4 regions of the Streptomyces sp. NPDC026589 genome follow, and region 1 is predicted to be linked to each of the others. Evidence: riboswitches for the same ligand, from Rfam matches in the RefSeq annotation. Region 1 holds a riboswitch; each other region holds the start of a gene.
What was found. A riboswitch is a leader RNA that binds a small molecule or an ion and turns the genes downstream of it on or off. The one in region 1 is predicted to bind cyclic di-AMP.
Positions count from the first base shown of each region.

Region 2: it holds a riboswitch for cyclic di-AMP, as region 1 does, so the genes downstream of both, AB0F29_RS15840 (LysM peptidoglycan-binding domain-containing protein) here and AB0F29_RS29320 (transglycosylase family protein) in region 1, are expected to answer to the same signal.
Region 3: it holds a riboswitch for cyclic di-AMP, as region 1 does, so the genes downstream of both, AB0F29_RS33515 (C40 family peptidase) here and AB0F29_RS29320 (transglycosylase family protein) in region 1, are expected to answer to the same signal.
Region 4: it holds a riboswitch for cyclic di-AMP, as region 1 does, so the genes downstream of both, AB0F29_RS19185 (NlpC/P60 family protein) here and AB0F29_RS29320 (transglycosylase family protein) in region 1, are expected to answer to the same signal.

Region 1 covers NZ_JBEZYG010000020.1:16,720-20,497, forward strand. Annotated here, with positions in the region: gene eno (phosphopyruvate hydratase) at 1-540, opposite strand, end outside; gene AB0F29_RS29320 (transglycosylase family protein) at 863-1,573, opposite strand; cyclic di-AMP (ydaO/yuaA leader) riboswitch at 1,579-1,761, opposite strand; gene AB0F29_RS29325 (transglycosylase family protein) at 2,050-3,168, opposite strand; gene AB0F29_RS29330 (cytochrome P450) at 3,344-3,778, opposite strand, start outside.
Region 2 covers NZ_JBEZYG010000008.1:69,713-73,490, forward strand. Annotated here, with positions in the region: gene AB0F29_RS15835 (GMC oxidoreductase) at 1-1,434, opposite strand, end outside; gene AB0F29_RS15840 (LysM peptidoglycan-binding domain-containing protein) at 1,609-2,403, opposite strand; cyclic di-AMP (ydaO/yuaA leader) riboswitch at 2,409-2,596, opposite strand; gene AB0F29_RS15845 (FAD-dependent oxidoreductase) at 3,049-3,778, shown strand, end outside.
Region 3 covers NZ_JBEZYG010000026.1:50,610-54,387, forward strand. Annotated here, with positions in the region: gene AB0F29_RS33505 (ATP-dependent Clp protease proteolytic subunit) at 1-501, shown strand, start outside; gene AB0F29_RS33510 (hypothetical protein) at 539-844, shown strand; cyclic di-AMP (ydaO/yuaA leader) riboswitch at 1,198-1,383, shown strand; gene AB0F29_RS33515 (C40 family peptidase) at 1,387-1,857, shown strand; gene AB0F29_RS33520 (LysE family translocator) at 1,921-2,580, opposite strand; gene AB0F29_RS33525 (LysR family transcriptional regulator) at 2,654-3,577, shown strand; gene AB0F29_RS33530 (ATP-binding protein) at 3,589-3,778, opposite strand, start outside.
Region 4 covers NZ_JBEZYG010000010.1:151,326-155,103, reverse strand. Annotated here, with positions in the region: gene pcrA (DNA helicase PcrA) at 1-1,256, opposite strand, end outside; cyclic di-AMP (ydaO/yuaA leader) riboswitch at 1,554-1,703, shown strand; gene AB0F29_RS19185 (NlpC/P60 family protein) at 1,702-2,910, shown strand; gene AB0F29_RS19180 (hypothetical protein) at 2,956-3,309, opposite strand; gene AB0F29_RS19175 (C40 family peptidase) at 3,556-3,778, shown strand, end outside.

The sequences.
Region 1 (3,778 bases):
GCGCAGGGCCTCGGAGAAGGACTCCGCGCCGATCGGGGCGATCATGAACTCCTGGACGTCCACGTTGGAGTCGGCGTGCGAGCCGCCGTTCAGGATGTTCATCATCGGAACGGGCAGCAGGTGCGCGTTCGGGCCGCCGAGGTAACGGAAGAGCGGCAGGTCGGACGCCTCGGAGGCGGCGTGCGCGACGGCCAGCGAGACGCCGAGGATGGCGTTCGCGCCGAGCGACGCCTTGTTCTCGGTGGCGTCGAGGTCGAACATCGCCTGGTCGATGAGGCGCTGCTCGGTGGCGTCGTACCCGACGAGCTCCGGGCCGATCTGCTCGATGACGGCGAGGACGGCCTTCTCGACGCCCTTGCCCATGTAGCGGTTGGGGTCACCGTCGCGAAGCTCGATGGCCTCGAACGCACCGGTGGAGGCTCCGGACGGAACAGCAGCACGGCCCGTGCTGCCGTCGTCGAGGCCAACCTCGACCTCGACCGTGGGGTTGCCCCGGGAGTCGAGGATTTCCCTGGCTACGACGACGTCGATGGACGGCACGAGGCATCTCCTTCTGGGATCTGACACTGGTTGTGCAGGGTCACTGTGGCCTTGCGGCACGAGCCTATCGGGCCCGGCCGTGTCGACCGGCCGACCGCCCGCCTCCTGGGACGAAAAAGGGTCCAAGGAGCTGCATCACGGGACAAAACTCTAGAAACCTACTGAGCGGTAACAACAAGAGGTGAACACATGCGGGCCAGCGGCGCCCGCCGCTCACGAAGAACCCGGCCCGGCGCGCTGGGGGGACGAGCGCGCCGGGCCGGGGAGCCGTGCGAGGAGAAGTGCCGCCGGACGCTTCTCCTCCGGAGAGGAGAGACGGCGATTACTTCAGGTGGAGCTGCTGACCCGGGAAGATCAGGTCGGCGTCCTTGACGATGTCGTCGTTGAGCTTGAAGAGCTTGCTCCAGCCGCCCTTGACGCCCTCCGCGTCGGCGATGGTGCTCAGGGTGTCGCCGGCCTTGACCTTGTACTCGCCGTCGCCCTTCTGGACCTTCTCGCCGGTCGGGGTGGTGACGGTCTTCTTGCTCTCGGCCTTGGGGGCCTCGCGCTGCTCGGAGCGCGTGGTGGGCTGCTCGGCCTGGCGCTCGGGCTGCGCCTGCTCGGGCTTGCTCTCGCCGGAGCCGGAGCCGGAGCCGGTGTTGACGCCCGGGTCCACACCGTCGTTGGTGAGGCCGCCGGCGCCGGCGCAGGCCCAGGCGCCCGGGCCCTGGAGGTCGAGGAGCTTCTCGGCGGTGGCGATCTGCTGGTCCTTGGAGGCCAGGTCGGCACGGGAGGCGTACTGCGTACCGCCGGCGGCGGCCCAGCTGGACTGCGAGAACTGCAGTCCGCCGTAGTAGCCGTTGCCGGTGTTGATGGACCAGTTGCCGCCGGACTCGCACTGGGCGACGGCGTCCCAGGTCTCGACGGAGGCGGCGGAAGCGCTGGTCGCGCCCATCAGCGGGATGGCGATGGCGGTACCGGTGACACCCGCGAGGGTGGCGATACGGGTGGCCTTGGACGGGCGGCGGTGCTTGCCCTTGCTGTTCAGCAGCATGGAACGAATCTCCTCACCGACGCCTACGAGGTGAGCTGTCGGGTTCGGGCTGATGAGTTGCCCGGTCGCGCGGTGCTGCTCGCGACTTCACCCCTAGCCGGTCCCGTACGTCCCCGTCGGTTCGACGAGGCGTCCGGACCCGGCGGCTTACCTGGGTCCCCCGCTCCTGCCTACGGCGCTTACGCGTCTGTTCCCTTCGACCGACGGCAGGATTCGGCGTGACGGTCGACGGGGCCCGCGGTGCGAGCGGTCCGACCGTAAACACAGGCAACCCCGACATTCAAAGATGGACATAGGGGGCAATCAACCCGAACTCGCCGTGGCCGACTGGGCGTTTCCGCAGGTGGGGGGCGATTCACCCGGACCAGCCGGGCGAGCCGCGCCAGTTGAGGCAAAGAGACCCATGTCTCACTTACGCAAAAGTGGACATAGGTCTCTTAACTGCCTCGATTTTCGGGGTGTTTTCCCGAATTCGTTCAGTTGGCGGCGGGCGCCCCGGCGGGTGTCTCGGCGCCCTCCGGGGCGGCCGGGGCGGCGCTCTCGGCCGCACCCCGGCCCGCGTCCTCGCCCGCACCCCGGTCCATGCCCAGGTCCAGGTTCTGGCCGGGCAGGATCAGGTCCGGGTCGGAGCCCAGGAGGTCCTTGTTCGTCTCGTACAGGCCGGTCCAGCCGCCGGGGATCTCCTGGGCGTCGGCGATCGCCCAGAGGTTGTCGCCGGGCCGCACCGTGTACCCGTCGGCGGGCGCCGTGCCACCGTCCCGCGCGTCGCCCTCGCCACGCGAGGCGTGCCGGCCGGACTCACGGGGACCGTCCTTCTGGCCCGCGTCGGCCTCCTCGGGCGCGGGGGCGCCCCGGTGCTTGCCCCCCTTGCCGTCCTCGTCCGCCGAGGCGTCGGGGGCGGTGGAGGGGTCCGAGGCGTCGGGGGCGCCGGAGGCGGGCGGGGCGGAGGGCGTCACCGAGGAGTCGGGAGCCTCGCTCCGCTTCTCCGCGCCACCACTACCGCCCTTGTCCGCCTCATTACCCTTCTCACCCTTGCCCGTTTCGCGCGCTTCACCGGATTCACCGGGTTCGCCGGATTCACCGGGTTCGCCGGTTGCATCCGCTTCGCCGGTCGGGGTGGAGGTCGGGTCGGCCGAGGGGTCCGCCGACGGATCCGCGGACGGGTCGGCGGACGGATCCGTGGACGGCGAGGTGCCCGGGTCGACGCCGGGCAGACCGCCGTCCACCGCGAGGCCGGAGATGACCGCACAGCTGGGCCACGCCTTCGGGCCCTGGTCGTCCAGGACCTTCTCGGCGACGGAGATCTGCTGCGAGCGGCTGGCGAGGTCGGCGCGGGGCGCGAACGCCGTGCCGCCGTAAGCCGACCAGGTCTCCTGCGAGAACTGGAGCCCGCCGTAGTAGCCGTTGCCGAGATCGGCGCTCCACATGCCGCCGCTCTCGCACTCGGCGACCCGGTCCCAGGTGGTGGCCTCGGCCGCGTGCGCGCCGCCGGCGCCGAGCAGCGGGATGGCGATGGCCGATCCCGTCACGCCTGCGGCGACGATGATGGCGGGTGCCTGACGAGGGCGGCGGTGTCTGCCGTTCGCGGAGCCCATGGGTATGCCTTCCGTGCGACTGACAAGCGAGTGGCCTGAGCGCCGCACAGCGGATTCCGTGCCTGCTTCGGCGCCCAAGTGACGCGTGAGCAAGGTGCGACCGACGCGTCGAACCGTGAACCTAGCGGGACTCGAACGTGTGTCACAAGTCGATGCAGCGCAGATCACGTGAAAGTCACGGAGTTGACACTCTGTCACTTTTTTCGGATCGACTACCCGGTTCGAACGCGACCGGAAGGGTGCGCAGTCCACGCATGATGAGTCCGCCGCGCCAGCGCAAATCGCCAGGTTCTCCCGCAAGTCGCAGGTCAGGAAGGCGCCTCAACAGGGTGGTCAGCGCGGTCTGTCCCTCCAGCCGGGCCAGCGGCGCCCCCAGGCAGTAGTGGATGCCGTGCCCGTATCCGAGGTGCTGATTGTCACGCCGCGCAAGGTCCAGGGTGTCCGGATCCGTGAACCGCTCCGGGTCACGGTCGGCCGCCGCCAGCACCACGAGTACGGGGTCCCCGGCGGCGATCTCCTCGCCGCCCAGGGTCAGCGTCTCGGTGGCGTACCGCCAGGTCGCCATCTCGACCGGTCCGTCGAACCGGAGCAGCTCCTCGATGCCGGTGGC
Region 2 (3,778 bases), on a different contig from region 1:
GTGGACGCCGAAGAGGTCCGTGCGGTAGATCGTCCCCTCCTTCTGGTTGACCTTGTCGAAGATGGTCTTCGCGGCGTCGATGGAGGGCTGCTTCCACGCCGTCTGCCAGTTCAGCTCGGCTTTCCCCGCCGCGGCGTTCCAGGTGAACTGCGCCCGGTTCGGGTTCTTGGTGATGGAGAGGTAGAACGAGGCCCACGTCTCGATCCCGGTGGGCAGCGGCGCGACTTCGGCGAACGCTCCGCCGGCCTCCCAGTTGTCGATGCCGCCGGTGGGGATCGACGACTGCACCTTCCCGGTCGGGTCCCAGAGGTGGTTGGCCCGGCCGCACATGACGTTGCCGTTGTCGCCCCACCCCTTGCCGACCTCGCTGTTGAGGAGGGGCAGCGCGCCCGTGGCCTTGAGGCCGACGAGCAGCTTGCTGGTGCCGACACTGCCCGCGGCGAAGAACACCTTGTCCGCCGTGACGGTCTTGGTGGCGGTCGTCCGGCCGACGGTGTCCAGCTGGTCGATGAGCACCGTGTAGCCGCCGCCCGGGGCCGGGGTGACCCTGGTGACCTGGTGGAGCGCGGAGATGGTGACCCGGCCGGTGGCCCTGATCCGGTCGAGATAGGTCTTCTGGAGCGATTTCTTGCCGTAGTTGTTGCCGTAGAGGATCTCGGCGTCCAGGGCCGACTTGGGGACGGTCCCGGCCGCCTCCTGCTTCATGTAGTCCCAGTCGTAGACGGCGGGAACGAAGAGGAACGGGAAGCCGGAGCGCTGGGCGTGCTTCCGGCCGACCCGGGCGTACTGGTAGCAGTCGGCGCTGTCGAACCAGGCGGGATCGATGGTGGTGACGCCCAGTCCGCTGTTGGCGCGCGGGTAGTAGGTGCGGTACATCTCCTCGGCGTTCACCGTGGGGAGGATCGCGCCGAAGTTCTCCCGGCGTGGGGTGACGGCCATACCGCCGTTGACCAGGGACCCGCCGCCTACGCCGCGGCCCTGGTAGACGGTGATGCCGGCGAACTCCTCGGCGTCCAGGATACCGGTGTAGCGGTTGACGCCCTTGTCGATGGGGAAGCCGAGGAAGTTGCTCAGCGGCTGCTTGGTCCGGGTCCGCAGCCAGAAGGAGCGGTCGTCGGGTCTGGTGGTGTTGGCGAAGATCTTGCCGTCCGCGCCCGGCGTGTCCCAGGCCATGCCCATCTCGACCATATGGACGTCGACGCCGGCCTGGGCGAGCCGGAGGGCGGCCACGGAGCCGCCGTATCCGGTGCCGACGACCAGCACCGGCACTCGGGCCCCGGAGCCGATCGGCGCCGCTGCCGCCCGGACTCCCGCCCACGCCGGTGCGGAGTGCCCGGCGATCGCCGCAGCACCCAGAAGAGAACCCGTTCCAGCGATGAATCTTCGACGCGAGACACCCTTGGTCTCGCCGTCCCGCATGGTGGTGTCGCTCATGTGACCTACCTCACTCTCGACAGAGTGAAACAGGTTCTACTGTCGATGGCGTGGTAAGTCACTAGAAACTTGGGGGTAACTTCCCGGTACGCCCGAGGGGCCCCGGACCATGAGGATGCTGTTGGCCAGCAGCATCCATGAGGTCCGGGGCCCCTCGGGCTCGGCGCGCAGGGATCAGTAGGCGCCGAAGACGTTGTCGATCGAGCCGTACCGGTCCGCCGCGTAGTTGCACGCGGCCGTGATGTTGGCGACCGGGTCGTAGCTGTCGGTCGAGGTGCCGGGCACGTGGTAGGCCTGGAAGGTCGGGTCGATGACCTGGAGAAGCCCCTTGGACGGGGTGCCCTTGACCGCGTTGGAGTCCCAGTTGTTGATCGCGGCCGGATTGCCCGAGGACTCGCGCAGGATGTTGCGGTGGATGCCCTCGTACGTGCCGGGGATGCCCTGCTCGGCCATGACCGCCAGCGACTCCTTGATCCAGCCGTCGAGGTCGTTCGTGTACGTGACGGCCTTCTCCTTCTCCGCGGCCGGAGCGGCCTTTGCCACGGGAGCGGCGTCGACGCGCTCCGAACGGTCGGCACGGTCCGTCTCGGCACCACGCACGGCGGACGGGGCAGCCTTGGCGGCCTCGTCCGCCTTACCGCCCGAAGCGGCCGCGGCCTTGGCTCCGAGGGTCAGCTTGATACCGGGCTGAATAAGATCGGGATTCTCTCCGATGATCTTCCGGTTGTCTTCGTACAGCTTCTCCCAGCCGCCGCTGACGGAATATTCGCGGGCGATCTTGGAAAGCGTCTCACCGGCCGCCACGGAATGCTGGGCGGGCGCCACGGCCTGCTGCGGCGCGGGGGCCGCGAAGGCACTGGTGGCGCCTATCACGGGGAGGGCGAGGACGGCTCCACCGGCGGTCACGGCGGCGAGGCCGCGGCGCAGCGAGGCGGACTGGGAACGACGGTGCTTACCCTGTGCGGGCATGGGGGATTTCCTCTCCGGCGCCTGCGAGGTGAGCTGTCGGGTTCAGACGGGAGATGTCTGGCCGCACGGTCGTGCGACTTCACCCCAAGCCGTTCCGGTTACGGATCGACGACTTACCTGGGTCCCCCGCTCCTGCCGTACGTGAGTGGGTTTCGGATTCCCGGACGGCGGCAGGATTCGGCGTTCCATCCGGATTGACGGTGACCGTAGGCGAGAAACGTCGAACAGAACAAGCCCCGCATTCCGGATTCCCTTTTCCACGCAAGATCGAAAGGCGGAATCGCCGGATCGGGTCACTCCGTCACGTCGTCAACTTTCTTCGCACAGAAGGGAACCGACGCTTCCACTTCTGCGTCCGCCCGCTCGGACGTGACGCTCACCACTCCCTCGCGGTGATGGCGAAAACAAGGTCAAGCAAATGCCCCAGCAGCCCCAATAGAACCCTTATCAAGCAGAATGCTCAAAAGAAACAAATCGCCCATATCGACACGACAAAACGGGCTAATCGGACACTCTAGGCAGGGCCGGTCGAAGGGCCCGCGGGGCGATCGCTTACGGTGTGCGGTGGAGACTAGTAAGCCAACCCTTACCTCCGACGTACGCTGTACCTGCCCGCGTTCGCCCGCCCCGAAGGATCACCACGCCATGACACGCCCCGTCCGCGTCGCCATTGTCGGAGCCGGCCCCGCCGGTATCTACGCTGCGGACGCGCTGCTCAAATCCGAGGTCTGCCAGGACCCGGGGGTCTCCATCGACCTCTTCGAGCGCATGCCCGCGCCCTTCGGTCTCATCCGTTACGGCGTGGCCCCCGACCACCCGCGGATCAAGGGCATCGTCAAGGCCCTGCACCAGGTGCTGGACAAGCCCCAGATCCGGCTCTTCGGAAACGTCAGCTACCCGCACGACATCGGCCTGGACGACCTGCGGTCGTTCTACGACGCGGTGATCTTCTCCACCGGCGCCGAGGCCGACCGGGCGCTCGACGTCCCCGGCATCCAGCTGGACGGCTCCTACGGCGCGGCCGAGTTCGTCTCCTGGTACGACGGGCACCCCGAGGTCCCGCGCACCTGGCCGCTCACCGCGGAGAAGGTCGCCGTGCTCGGCGTCGGGAACGTGGCCCTGGACGTGGCCCGCGTCCTGGCCAAGACGGCGGACGAGCTGCTGCCCACCGAGATCCCGGACAACGTGTACCAGGGCCTCAAGGAGAACAAGGCGCTGGAGGTGCACGTGTTCGGGCGGCGTGGCCCCGCACAGGCCAAGTTCAGCCCGATGGAACTGCGGGAGCTGGACCACTCCCCCAACATCGAGGTCATCGTCAACCCCGAGGACATCGAGTACGACGAGGGCTCCATCGCGACCCGCCGGGAGAACAAGC
Region 3 (3,778 bases), on a different contig from region 1:
GTCTTCCTCGGGAGCCCGATCGACGACATCGCCGCGAGCGACCTCATCGCCCAGTTCATGTACCTGGAGCACGCCGATCCGGACCGGCCCCTGTCGCTCTACATCAACTCCCCCGGCGGCACGTTCCAGGCGATGGCGGCGGTCTACGACACGATGCGGTTCCTGACCTGCGAGGTGGAGACCTTCTGCCTGGGGCAGGCGGGCTCCTATGCGGCGGCCCTGCTGGCTGCCGGGGCGAAGGGGCGGCGACATGCGCTGCCCGGCGCGCGGGTAGTCATTCAGCAGCCCGCGATGGAGGATCCGATGCGGGGCCAGCTGTCCGACCTGGAGATCCACGCGCGCGAACTGGTGCGCACCCGCGAGATGTTCGCGGCCATGCTGGTCCGGGACACGGGCCGGACCGCGGAGCAGATCACCGCCGACATCGAGCGCGACACCATCCTCGACGCCAGGGCCGCCCTCGCCTACGGGCTGGTCGACCACGTCATGGAGAACCGCTGACTCTCCCGGCCGCCGTACGACGCGAGGTGAAACGCCGATGGAGCCACCCGAGTTCCCGCCCCTGCCCGCACTGACCCGGGCCGAGGGCGAGTTCGTCGACTGCTATCTGGCCGTGCTCGACCAGGTGGGCCGGATCAACCCGGCCCGTGGCAGCGACACCTACAGCGCGCTGCGGGCCGCCCAGGCCCTGGCCTCCCGGGCGGCCGCGCTGCGCGACGCCCTGGCCCTGATGCACGAGCGCGGCGAGTCGCGGATCCACGCCGCCACCCTGGCGCGGGCCCTGCGCGTCCTGGACGGGGAGCGCCGGGCGGGCCGGGTCGCGATGGAGCCGCCCGTGAACTGACCGGCCCCGCGCACGGGGAGCGCCGGACGGGAGCGGACCGGTCGGACCCGGGCACGACACGCCCGGTCCCGGGACCGATTCGTCTCGCTCGTTCGGCGTAGGCGATCACCCGCCCGAGCGACGGCTCAACTTGCGTTCGGCGCTAGGTCCGTACTCGAAATGTGCCCTTTCGTCGCTGGTACGAGGGTGTGCGCCCGGCTCGTGGGCGAGCGCGAATCCGACCTGTCCACCCGAATGGATCAGTGGTGAGGAGACTCACAAACCGCTGTTTCGGCTCGGAAATCCGGCACCGGGTGAGTCAAGATCCCTGGGACGACAAGCCCCCGCCACCGCGGCGGGGCGGTCCGGGCGGACGCCGAGTCCTGCCGCCGCCCGGATGACTGGTCGACAGGAGTGGATCGGCAGGAGTGGAGGACCCGAGCACAACGGGCCGCCCGGGAGACCGGGAAGCCCTCGGGGTGAAGCCGCGACAGCGGCCGGGCAACTTCGCCAGCCCGAACCCGACAGGTCATCCTTCACAGGCGGCTGACGAAGGGTTGCGCATGTCTGCGCAGGTTCATGTCCCGTCTCTGTTCGCCCGGGTCGGTACGGCCTCGGTACTCACCCTGGCCGTGACGTCCTCGATGCTGGCGCCCGGTCTGGTGAGCGATGCCGAGGCCGCCACCCACGCGACGAAGGCCCTGAAGGTCGCCGCGTCGAAGAAGGGGGCCCCCTACAAGTACGGAGCGGCCGGTCCCAGCCGCTTCGACTGTTCGGGGCTGACGGTCTATTCGTTCAAGAAGGCCGGCAAGAAGCTTCCCCGCACGGCACAGCAGCAGTACAACAAGACCCGCCACATCGGGAAGTCGCAGCGCAAACGCGGCGACCTCGTCTTCTTCCATTCGGGGCGCAGCGTCTACCACGTGGGCATCTACGCCGGGGCCGGGAAGATCTGGCACTCCCCCAAATCGGGGGACGTGGTGAGACTGGCCAAGATCTGGTCCAAGAGCGTCTGGTACGGACGGGTCCGCTGACCCGCCGACCGGACGCTCTTTCCGTGCGGACGGCCCGGCCCGTCCGTGACGTACACCGCGCCCTCAGCGCAGCAGGGGGCCGCTGACCAGCGCCAGTCCCAGACCGGTGAGCGCCACACCGCTGCCGCCCTCGATGGCGCGGGCGGTACGCGGGCGGCGCAGCCACCGGCCCAGCCGGTCCACGAGCAGGGCGACGGCCGGGAACCAGATCAGCGCCAGCACGACCACCAGGGCCGCGAGCAGCAGGGTCCTGGGCAGCGGCGGCTGCCCGTGGGGCACGAACTGCGGCAGCAGGCTGAGGAAGAGGACCGGGGCCTTCGGGTTGAGCGCGTTGGTCAGGAACCCCTGGCGCAGCGCGCGTCCGAACTCCCCGGTCACGGGCCGCCCCGGCTCGTCCTCCCGCATACCGGAGGGTGAGCCGGAGCTGTCCTGCGAGGGCCGGCGGCGGATCGCGTACAGCGCGCTGATCCCGAGGTAGAGCACGTACGCGCCGCCGAGCAGCTGGACGGTGCGGAAGAGCACCGGCATGGTCACCAGCACCGCGGCGAGTCCGGCGACCGCGAGCGCGGTGTGCACCAGCAGCCCTCCGGCGACGCCGAGCGCGGTGGCCAGGCCCGCGGTGCGCGAGGCCAGGGCGTTGCGTACGACGACGGTGAAGTCGGCGCCGGGCAGCGCGACCATCCCGGCGGCGACCCCGGTGAAGGCGATCAGTTGTGCGTCCATGGGTCCACCATGGACCGGCGGAGCCTTTAGCATGTACTTGCAATCTTCTGGGTCTGCCTTAAGGAACGCTTTCATGTACGACCCGACACGGCTCGCGGCACTCGTGGCGGTCGCGGAGGCCGGATCGATCACCCGGGCCGCCGCCCGCCTGGGCTACACCGCGCCCGCGCTCTCCCAGCAGCTGGCCAAACTGGAGCGGGAGGCCGGGGCGGCACTGCTGGTGCGCCACCACCGCGGGGCGCGGCTGACGGCGGCGGGCGAGCTGCTGGCGGGCCGGGCCCGGCGGGTCCTGGACGAGCTGGAGCAGGCGCGGCACGAGCTGGCGCAGCTGGCCGGGCTCTCGGGCGGCAGGCTGCGGGTGGGGACGTTCACGACGGCCGGGATCCATCTGCTGCCGCCGGTCCTGAGCGCGTTCCGGCGGGCCCATCCGGAGGTCGAGCTGGCCGTCGCCGAATACGAACCGCCGGGCGGCATCGCCGCGGTGGTCGCGGGCGAGGTGGACCTCGCCCTGACCCACGCCTACGAACCGGCGGCGGCCGAGCCCCCGTCGGCGGGCGTTCTCGTCGAACCCCTGCTGGTCGAGGAGCTGGTGCTGGTCGCCTCGGTGGGCCACCGGCTCTCCGAGGGCACCGGGCGGCTGCCGGTCGGCGAGCTGGCGGGGCGGCCACTGATCAGCAGCGCGCCCACCCACCCGCCCCGGCGCGGGGTCGAGAACGCGCTCGCCGAGGCCGGGGCGACGCCGGCCGTGGTCTGTGAGTCGCCCGGGTACGCGCTGGTGTGCGCGCTGGTCAGCGCGGGGCTCGGGGTGGCGGTGGTGCCGGAGATGGTCGCCTCGATGTCCTCGGCCCCGCTGTCGGTCCGGCGGCTGGAGCCCGCCTCGTTCCGCCGGACCATCTCGGTCGTGCACCGGGGCGACCGGTCGACCGCGGCGGCGGCGACGCTGCTCGCGCTGCTGCGCAGCGGCTTCGGCCGCGGGAGCACGCTCCCCGCGCGATGAGCCTCACCGGGTCAGCCCTGGATCGGGACGACCCAGGGGAGGGCGATCCAGACCGTCTTGCCGCCTTCGGCGGTCGGGGTCACCTGGAGCCGCCCGCCGCGCTCCTTGGCCAGTGCCCGGATGATGACCATGCCCCGGCCGTTGTCCTGCCGTACGGCGGCGGGCAGCCGCTGGGGCCAGCGGGGGTGACTGTCCGTGACG
Region 4 (3,778 bases), on a different contig from region 1:
GCGACGTCGCCCGCCTTGGCGTCGCCCGCGTCGGTGAGCCGGTCGATCTCGTCGGCGACGAACTGCGCCTCGTCGTGCTCGGTGTCGGCGACGTAGCCGGTGATGCGGGCGCCGCTGCCGGCGTTGGTCCAGAGGTTCTTGGGGCGGCGGCTCTCGTTGCGCTCGATCACGGCGTTGGCGGCGGAGAGGATCGTCTGCGTGGAGCGGTAGTTCTGCTCCAGCAGGATCGTCGTCGCGCTCGGGTAGTCCTCCTCGAACTGGAGGATGTTGCGGATGGTCGCGCCCCGGAAGGCGTAGATCGACTGGTCCGCGTCGCCCACCACGCACAGCTCGGCGGGTGCGTCGGCCTCCCCGGCCGGGCCGACCAGCTCCCTCACCAGCGTGTACTGGGCGTGGTTGGTGTCCTGGTACTCGTCGACGAGGACGTGGCGGAAGCGGCGGCGGTAGTGCTCGGCGACGTCGGGGAAGGCCTGGAGCAGGTGGACCGTCGTCATGATGATGTCGTCGAAGTCCAGGGCGTTGGCCTCGCGCAGGCGGGCCTGGTAGAGCGCGTACGCCTGGGCCAGGGTCTTCTCGAAACCGTCCGCGGCCTGCCCGGCGAAGGTCTCCTCGTCGATGAGCTCGTTCTTGAGGTTGGAGACCTTGGCGGTGAAGGACTTCGGCGGAAACTGCTTCGGGTCCAGATCGAGGTCGCGGCAGACCAGGGCCATCAGGCGCTTGGAGTCGGCGGCGTCGTAGATCGAGAACGACGAGGTGAAGCCGAGCTTCTTCGACTCGCGGCGCAGGATGCGGACGCACGCGCTGTGGAAGGTCATGACCCACATGGCGTTGGCGCGAGGGCCGACGAGCTGCTCGACGCGTTCCTTCATCTCGCCCGCGGCCTTGTTGGTGAAGGTGATCGCGAGGATCTGCCCGGGGTGCGTCCCGCGCTCGGCCAGCAGGTGGGCGATGCGGTGGGTGAGGACGCGGGTCTTGCCGGAGCCGGCTCCCGCGACGATGAGCAGCGGGGACCCGGCGTGCACGACGGCGGCGCGCTGCTCGGTGTTCAACCCGTCGAGCAGGGCGGCGGAGTCGATCACCGGGCGCGCGTGACCGTCCCGGTAGTACCCGTCCCGGGGCGGCGGGGGCGCGTCGTAGACGCCTCCGAAGAGTCCCTCCGGCACCGCTTCGGGCGCGTGGTCCTCGGGGGGCGGCGGGGGGCCGTCCTCCACGGGCTGGAGGCCGGTCAGGAAACTGTCGTCAAAGAGGCTGCTCATCGCCTCCTGAGTCTAGGCGGCCGGACTGACAACCTTCGGCCGAAGCCGGGAAGCGGCCGTCGGCACCGGGGAATCGCCCGCCTCTCCCCCGTACGCGCAGAGACCGGACGTCGACGTTCCGTGAAGGAGTGCCCGGTGGGAGGGGGTGCCGGGCCCCCGATCCGGAAAGGTCACGAAAATGTATCGGGCATATCGCTCATCGTCCTTCCCAGCGGCGGGGCCGGTTGGCTAGCGTGCTCGGTCAGGTGGCCCGTACCTCCCTGGGGCGAACCACGCCCGACGGGCGCCTCTGCCGAATCCGTCCTGCCGCCCAGGCCGTTCGGAACCGGGGACCCACACGCGACACCGGGGTGAATCGGTCCGTGCCCTCGCGGCCGGACCGTAGGACAGCCTTCCGTTCCGTCCGAACCCGACAGCTAACCCGGTAGGCGGCCCACGGAAGGAGATGCCGGTCTTGGCATCGCATCGCAAGCCGCGCACGAAGGTGCGCACCACCACACCCGCCGTCGGGCTGACGACGGCCGCGCTGGCCTCCGTGACGCTGCTCTCCACGCAGAGCGCCACGGCCGCGCCGGCGGAGCCGAAGCCCGCCATCGAAGAAGTGCGGAAGAAGGTCGACGCCCTGTACCGGCAGGCGGGCACCGCGACCCAGGAGTACAACCGGGCCAAGGCCGCCTCCGCGTCCCAGCAGACGAAGGTCGACTCGCTGCTCTCCGACGTGGCGAAGCGGGCCGAGAAGATCAACGAGGCGCGCCGGGCACTGGGCTCCTACGCGGCGGCCCAGTACCGCAACGGGGGCATCGCGCCCGCGGCGACGTTCTTCCTGGCGGAGAACCCGCAGGGGTACTTCGACCAGAGCCGGCTGATGGACCGGGCGACGGAGCGGCAGCAGAAGGCTGTCGACGAGGTCCGTACGCAGCAGGCCTCGGCGGCGAGGAAGCGCGCGGAGGCGGTGAAGAGCCTGGAGACCCTCACCGAGACGCAGGCCACGCTCGCCTCCAGCAAGAAGGACGTGCAGTCCAAGCTCACCGAGGCCCGGGGCCTGCTGTCGAGGCTGACCGCCGAGGAGAAGGCGCGGCTGGCGGAGCTGGAGCGCAGACAGGAGGCCGAGGCGAAGGAGAAGGCGGCGAAGCTGGCCGCCCGGCAGGCCGCCGAGGCGAAGGAGAGGGCCGAGGCCGAGGAGAAGGCCCGCGAGGAGGCGGCGAAGGAGTCCGGCGGCGGTTCGGGCACGGGCTCCGGATCCGGTACGGGTACGGGAACGGATCCGGGCTCCGGGTACGGCACCGGTACGGACAGCGGCTACGCCACCAAGGCGGAGAAGGTCCTGGCCTTCGCCCGCGCCCAGATCGGGAAGCCGTACGTGTGGGGCGCGTCGGGCCCCTCCAGTTACGACTGCTCGGGGCTGACGCAGGCGGCGTGGCGGGAGGCGGGCGTGACCCTGCCCCGGACGACCTGGGACCAGGTGGAGGTCGGAACGCGGGTCGCCACGTCCGATCTGGTCCCCGGAGACCTGGTCTTCTTCTACGACGACATCAGCCACGTCGGCATCTACAAGGGCGACGGGATGATGATCCACGCCCCGAAGCCGGGTGCGAACGTGCGCGAGGAGTCGATCTACTCCATGCCGATCTACGGAAGCGTGCGCCCGGCGTAGTGCGTGATCCGGGGGCGGCTTCTCAGCGGCCGCCCCCGGAACGCCTCAGGTCCAGACCGTGGCGATGAAGATGTTGGCGGCCGTCAGTCCGCCGACCGCGGCGAACGCGCCCTTGTCCACCGTCTCGTCGTCCCGCTTGACGTAGACGAGGGCGAGGATCACGACCAGCAGCGCGAGCTTGATGCCGATCTTGACGTTGTTCACGGTCTGGTCGTCGGCCTGATTGAGCCCGACCAGGGCGATGCCGGTGACGAGCATGGTCAGCGCGCCGTGCAGCATGGCGGGGGTGAAGCGGGCGGTGCCCGCTCCCATGGCCTTCATCTGCGTCAGGAAGCCGCCCAGCAGGGAGGCGATGCCGATGATGTGCAGGGCGACGAAGACATTGATGAGTACGTCCATGGCTCCGGAGCCTAGCCAGGGCCGGGGATGCGCCCTTCAGTGAGGCACACCTTCCTTGTGCGCTACCTCCGGCATTGAACGCATTGCCCTGATATGTGGACGCATCGGTGATCAACCAAGACCGATGAAACGTCACATCAGGGCAATAGCAGTCATGGCGACTCTTTTCCCGGCCCCGGGATTAGCGTCCTTCACGGACCCGCCGGTATATCCCGGCGGACAGCCGACAGGAAGGATGCCGCCCCCGTGGCAGCGCACCGCAGGTCAGCTCACCGAAAACCCAAGCAGCGCCCGCTCACCGGCTCTGCTGCCCGCACCGCCGCCACCCTGGCGCTCGCCGGGGCAGCCACCGCGGGATCGGTCACCGGGGCGGGCGCGGCCCCCGCCGAACCGGCGCCCACCGCCGCGCAGGTCAAGGCGAAGGTCGACCGGCTTTACCACGACGCCGAGGTCGCCACCGAGAAGTACA